Regions from separate parts of the Diaphorobacter limosus genome, predicted to be linked through region 1. Evidence: predicted binding sites of a transcription regulator. Region 1 holds the regulator's gene; the other holds the start of a gene.
What was found. Region 1 encodes sigma-54, which starts transcription at its own class of promoters, with help from an activator protein. Its sites were predicted from a motif close to TGGCANGNAANCTGCTTT; they were not measured.
Positions count from the first base shown of each region.

Region 2: a site for sigma-54 is predicted at 1,623-1,640, ahead of pedF (cytochrome c-550 PedF). Genes of this name have one in related genera too.

Region 1 covers NZ_CP136921.1:3,075,533-3,078,901, forward strand. Annotated here, with positions in the region: gene lptB (LPS export ABC transporter ATP-binding protein) at 1-697, shown strand, start outside; gene P4826_RS14720 (RNA polymerase factor sigma-54) at 741-2,285, shown strand; gene P4826_RS14725 (acyl-CoA thioesterase) at 2,305-2,742, shown strand; gene P4826_RS14730 (PEP-CTERM sorting domain-containing protein) at 2,749-3,369, opposite strand, start outside.
Region 2 covers NZ_CP136921.1:2,037,791-2,041,159, reverse strand. Annotated here, with positions in the region: gene P4826_RS09830 (sigma-54-dependent Fis family transcriptional regulator) at 1-1,340, opposite strand, end outside; gene pedF (cytochrome c-550 PedF) at 1,677-2,162, shown strand; gene P4826_RS09820 (catalase family peroxidase) at 2,328-3,356, opposite strand.

The sequences.
Region 1 (3,369 bases):
CCGCAAGGTGGTCAAGGATGTGTCCCTGGTAGTGCAAAAGGGCGAGGTGGTGGGCCTGCTGGGCCCCAATGGCGCGGGCAAGACCACCTCGTTCTACATGATCGTGGGCCTGGTGCGCAGCGATGGCGGCGACATCCGCATCGACGGCCAGTCGGTGGCCAACATGCCGATCCACCGGCGTTCGCGCCTGGGCCTGTCCTACCTGCCGCAAGAGGCCTCGATCTTTCGCAAGCTCAACGTGGAAGACAACGTGCGCGCGGTGCTGGAGCTGCAGACCGACGCCGCCGGGCGCCCGCTCTCGCGCGCCGAGATCGAGGCACAGCTCACCGGCCTGCTGCAGGAACTGCGCGTGGAGCATTTGCGCCAGTCGCCGGCGCTGGCCCTGTCCGGCGGCGAGCGCCGGCGCGTGGAAATCGCCCGGGCGCTGGCCACGCAGCCGCGCTTCATCCTGCTGGACGAGCCCTTTGCCGGCATCGATCCCATTGCCGTGATCGAGATCCAGCGCATCATCGGCTTCCTGAAAGAGCGCGGCATTGGCGTCTTGATCACCGACCACAACGTGCGCGAGACGCTGGGCATCTGCGACCACGCCTTCATCATCAGCGACGGCCATGTACTCGCCCAGGGCACGCCGTCGGACATTGTGGACAACGCGGAAGTGCGCCGGGTGTACCTGGGTGAGCATTTCCGCATGTGAGCGTGGTGAGCAGGCGCAGCATCCAGATGCAAGGAGGGCGGCCATGAAGCCCGGCCTGTCACTGCGCGTTTCGCAGCATCTGGCGCTTACGCCGCAGTTGCAGCAATCGATTCGCCTGCTGCAGCTGTCCACCCTGGAGCTGGCGCAGGAAGTCGAGCAGATGCTCGATGACAACCCGTTTCTGGAGCTGGCGTCCGACGATGGGACGCATGAGCCTGAGATCCATGAAGCGCAGCAACCGATTGACAATGCTACATATTCAGAAGCTGCTAGCGCTGATGCAGAGGGCGCTGGAGCCGAAAATGATGCCGAAACCTCAGCGGTTGCCGAGCCCAGTGACTGGGACGGTGACGGCAGCATGGATGCGGCGGTGGAAGACGGCGAATGGGGCAGCGACGGAATCGCGCCCGCCAGCGGCGCGCATGACGGTGACGACACCGAGGTCAGCGAGCTGGCGCGCAGCCACGAATCCCTGACCGATTTCCTGCATCGCCAGGCATTGTCACTGCGCCTGTCCGATGTCGACATGGCGGCGCTGCGCTTTCTCATCGAGTCGCTGAACGACGATGGCTACCTGGACGAGCCGCTGGAATCCCTGGCGGCCAGCCTGGCGGGGGCCGACGACCCCGAGCAGCTCGAAGAGCTGGTGCACCGCTTCACTGTGGCCCTGCGCCTGCTGCAAAACCTGGAGCCGACCGGCGTGGGCGCGCGCGACCTGGCCGAATGCCTGACGCTACAGCTGCACGCCATGAACCGCGACGAAGAGGGCGACCCGGCGGTGATTCAGACCGCGCTCGCCATCTGCAGCCAGCCGCTGGATCTGCTGGCGCGGCGCGACCTGCGCCGCCTGGCCCAGGCCACAGGCAGCAGCGACGACGACACGCGTGCCGCCATGGCGCTGATCGCGCGCCTGGAGCCGCGCCCGGGCCGGCGCTTTGCCGACGTGGAGCGCAACGTCATCGCGCCCGATGTCATCGTGAAAAAAACCGGACGCGGCGCGCAGCAGGACTTCAGCGTGCAGCTCAACCCCGACGTCATGCCGCGCCTGCGCGTGCACGAGATCTATGCCAGCGCCCTGCGTGGTGCGCGCGGCGGCGACGGGCACCAGGCGCTGCAGTCCCGGCTGCAGGAGGCACGCTGGTTCATCAAGAACATACAGCAGCGATTTGACACTATCTTGCGTGTATCGCGCGCCATCGTCGAGCGGCAAAAGAGCTTTTTCGTGCATGGCGAGCTGGCCATGCGGCCGCTGGTGCTGCGCGAGATCGCCGACGAGCTGGGCCTGCACGAGTCCACCATCAGCCGCGTGACCAGTGCCAAGTACATGGCCACGCCGCAGGGTACGTTCGAGTTGAAGTACTTCTTTGGCTCCGGCCTGGGCACCGAGACCGGCGGCAACGCGTCGAGCACCGCGGTGCGCGCGCTGATCAAGCAGTTCGTCGCCGCCGAGGATGTGAAGAAACCGTTGTCGGACAACCAGATCGCGGAGATGCTCAAGGAGCAGGGCATAGAGTGCGCGCGTCGCACCGTGGCCAAGTACCGCGAGGCGCTGAAGATCGCGCCGGCCAATCTGCGCAAGGCGCTATAGACACAAGGCATAGATTCCCATGGCCCGCATCCTCTTCGACCTGCCCGAACGCTTCGGCTTCACCACCGAGTTGCAGGTCTATATCAGCCACGTCAACTACGGCGGCCATCTGGACAACGCCCAGCTGCTGAGCCTGGTGTCCGAGGCGCGCATGCGCTTCTTCCAGTCGCTCGGCTACACCGAGGGTGATGTGGCGGGCCTGGCCATCGTGGTCGGCGACATGCTGGCGCAATACAAGTCCGAGGCCTTTCACGGCGAGACGCTGCGCGTGCAGATGACGCCGAGGGACTTCAACCGCTACGGCTGTGACCTGGTGTTCTGCATGACAGAGGTCTCCTCGGGCCGAGAGGTGGCTCGCGGCAAGACCGGCGTGGTCCTCATCGACCGCGTGGCACGCAAGCCGGCGCCCATTCCGGATGTCGTGCGCAAGGCCCTGGAGGCCGTGGCGACACGCTGACGCGCGTCAGGTTTTCTTTCGCCCCAACAGGCCAATACCAGCCAGCGCGGCGCCGAGCAAGGCGAGGGATGCCGGCTCGGGAATGGACTGGTGGGGCAACGTGACCACGATATCGTCGATCACGAATTCCGGCGTCTCACCGTTGCCTTGTGCAGTGAACACCACCGAACTCAGGTTGGTGAACGATGACGGCAGGAAGAACTGCGTCCAGTCATAGGGGGCCTGGCTGTCCAACGTGATACTGGTAAACACCGTGCCGCCGCCCATGAGGTGCCCAAGGATGTCGATGCTGGTGGCGACGCTGTACAAGCTCACGGGCAGCGACGGGTCAAAATCTTCCGTTCTGCCACCCGCAAAAAATGACTCCAGGGAAAACGCAGCCCCGCTGCTATTGGTCATGGTCACGACGGATCGGAGATTCGCGTTGACCAGGGCTGCCGATGGATTGTTTTGCACAACCCCTGATTCGCAGACATACAAATAGGGGTCTGCGGGGTTGCCGGTGAAGGTATAGCCCCGGCTTTGCAGTGAGGTGGCGGTGAAATCGACATAACAGGGGGAGCTGCCCGAAGGCACGTCCTGAAAATCAACCACATCCGCCTGGGCGTTGCCAACGGCACCCGCCAA
Region 2 (3,369 bases), 1.0 Mb from region 1:
GCCTGCAGGTGCTTGGGCATGTCGCCGATCTCGTCGAGGAACAGCGTGCCGCCATGGGCCTGCAGGATCTTGCCCGTTGCACCCTTCTTGCGCGCGCCGGTGAAGGCGCCTTCCTCGTAGCCGAACAGCTCGGCCTCGATCAGCGTGTCGGGAATCGAGGCGCAGTTCACGGCCACGAAGGGCTGGCGTGCGCGCGCCGAGTCGTTGTGTATGGCCTGGGCCAGCAAGTCCTTGCCGGAGCCTGTCTCGCCCAGGATCATCACCGGAATGTCGCGATCGACCACCTTGCGCAGCTTGGCGATGACGGCCGACAGCTGCGCATCGCCCGTGTCCAGGTATTGCAGCGAGGACAGCTGGGCCTTTTGTGGTGCGCTGCTGCGCGCCGGTGGCGCCGCTCCGTCGCCGGACAGGGGCGAGACGATGGGCGTGGCCCAGGGGCCGACGGGCTTGGTCTCGGTGCGGCACCAGACCGATACGCCGTTGTGCAGGCACAGCTGGCGTGGCGCCAGGCTGGCGCCGCCGAAGAGCTCGAACAGCGCCGATATCGGCAGCCCGAACAGCGAGGAAAAGGTATGCGCCTGCAGCGCGCCGTAGGACATGCCGAGCTGGAACTGCGCGCTGCGGTTGGCCGAGAGAAAGCGCCCCTCGGGCGTGAACGCGGCAATGCCCTCCACCAGGGTGCCCAGAAACTCGGGACGCGAATGGAAATGCACGCGCACGGCCTTCGGGAAGCTGCCCGCGAACATGTGGTTCTCTATCATCTGCGCCGACATGCGCACCAGGGCGATGGTGTGCTGGTGGTAGCTGCGGTGGTCGCCGGTCACGTCCAGCGCGCCGACGATCTGGCCGTAGGGGTCGAGAATCGGCGCGCAGGAGCAGGTCAGCGCCTGGTTGGCGCTCATGAAATGCTGGTCGCCATGCACGGTGACGGCCTGCTGTGCCGACAGCGCCGTGCCGATGGCGTTCGTGCCCTTGGTCTTCTCGCTCCAGTCCATGCCGGGCACCAGGGCCACGCGGTTGGCCTTCTCCAGAAAATCGTTGTCGCCCATGGAATGCAGCACCATGCCCTGGGCCGAGGTCAAGAGCACCATGCTGTGGGTATTGGCGATCTGCCCATACAGCGTCTCCATCACCGGCACCGCATGCTGGAACAGAAAGCGGTTCTCTTCCAGCACCGCCTTCAGCTGGCTGATCGCCAGGCTGGAGAAGTCGGGGGCATCGTCGCTGCAGACACCAAAGGCCTTGGAGCGCTGGTGTGCCTCGTCGATGACGAGATGTGCGTCTTGCTCTGGCGGTGCTTGCACGGCGATGGCGGCCGCGCGTCCAGACTGGGCGTCCATGTTGTCTCCTGGCGCTGGAAGTAGGTTCTTCCAATGGTTTTATGGGTCCTCCTGGGCGGCAGGCGCAGGGGGCGTGGCTCCGGGCAAGAACCAAGTATTGTGCAAATGGTACGGGTGCCTCGCAACCCGGATCCACAGCAGGGATCAAGCAAGAAATGTGCCGCAACTGTGCCACTGAATTGCTCCATGCTGTGACACTCGGCCAGGTTTGGACGGCGCCGGCGGGCACGCGCTGGCGCAAACTGGGACAGCGCCGGGCCCGGACCCGGGCAGCGGCGGGGGTGGCATGCAAATTGCGCAGCTGAGGGCATTCACTTTTCCCACAGGAGACAAACCATGCAACGATCTTTTCTCGCCCCCCTGCAGCGCAGCCTGCTGGCCCTGGCCCTGGCCTGCGGTGCCTCGGCGGCATTTGCGCACGGCGATATGGTGCCCCAGGCCGTGGACACCAGCACGCTGCCCCAGCTGGGCGCGAAGTGGCTCGAATCCAACCCCTACAGCAGCGGCGAGGGCCACAAGGAGGCGCTGCGCATAGGCAGCTCGGCCTACAACCAGAACTGCGCGCGCTGCCATGGGCTGGAGGCGGTGTCGGGCGGCATCGCGCCGGATCTACGCAAGTTTGACGAGGAATGCTCGGGCTACGCCGATGCCGCCAAGAAGAAGGTGTGCTTCCAGGAGATGGACGACTTCTACGCCGGCACCGTGCGCCGCGGCCGCACGCGCGACGGCCGGGTCTACATGCCGCCGTTCGAGGGCACGCTGACGCAGGAGGCGGTCTGGGCCATCCGCACCTATCTGGAAGAGCGCCGCGCGCAGCAGTGAAGACACGCCATTGCACAAAAAAAAGGCCGCTGCGATAGCGGCCTTTTTACTGGGATGCGGCGCTTATTCCGTTTCTACATCATTCGTGTCTAGGCGCGAAGCCGCAGACAGTGCTGTAGCACGGCAAGGCGAAGCAACAACGACACGGGTGATTTAGAAATGGAATTACTTGGCGCCCGCCTCGCTCTGGCGCCGGCCCTGGGATATGGCGTAGGGCGCGGCACGCGCGGCCAGCACCGGGTCGTTGCCCGCCACCACGCCCTTGGGCAGCACGGTGGGGATGAAGGTCACGCCCAGGCAGGCGCCCTGGCCCTCGGCCTCGACCTTGGTGATCCTGAGCTGGCCCAGGTTCACCTTCTGGCGCCCGGCGGGCAGTGGCACGGTGGGGTTGTCCAGTTGGTCGCCGCTCTGGGCCAGTTCCAGGTTGAAGTCAAACCGGGCCTGGCCGGTGGCCACGCGCTGGCGCAGGTCGTCAAACAGGAAGTTGGCGCCCTTGGCCTTGGCCTCGTCGTCGCTCAGGCCTTGCACACCGCCGACGGGCTCGAAGAGCCACTTGCCCCAGGTGGTCGCACCCTGGGCGTTGACAAAGCCAAAGCCATGCACGCCCCAGTAGTTCAGGCCGGCAAAGCTGGCCGGCACGGGTTGCGCCGCCAGGTATTTGCCCTGTAGCAGCACCTCGGGGTTGGCGTCGGCAAAGGCCTTGACCTTGGCCGGGTCGGCCTTCTTCGTCGCCGGATCGGCCTGCAGCGAGGCCAGGCGGCCGAGGAACTGCGCCGGCGTGGCGGCGCCGAACACCGGCGTGGAGATATTGCCCATGAGCCACTGCTCGCCGCCCGGCAGGTTGAACTGCAGGGCCATGTTGCGCTGGCTCTTGGTGTTGTCGGGTGCGGCGGGGTTGGCGCCGGTCAGTGAAAAGCGCGCCACGACGGGCACCGGCTGGCCGCTGAAGGCCGAGGCCGTGGACAGCGCGCGGCCCTGGGCGGAGCCGACGAATTCGCCGGTCGCGCAGATCCCCTTGGCGCCGGAGCGGCGCTGGCCGGGGAACTTGCCGGTGGTGGCCTCGAGCTGGTTCACCAGGGCCGTGGGGTCGGTGTTGTCGGCTGGGCCGGCGGACGGGTTTTGGGCGCAGCCGGCCATCAGGGCCAGGGCGGCGGCGGCGCTGGCGCCGGCCAGCAGACGGGTATGAGGGGGCATGCGAGGAGTCTCC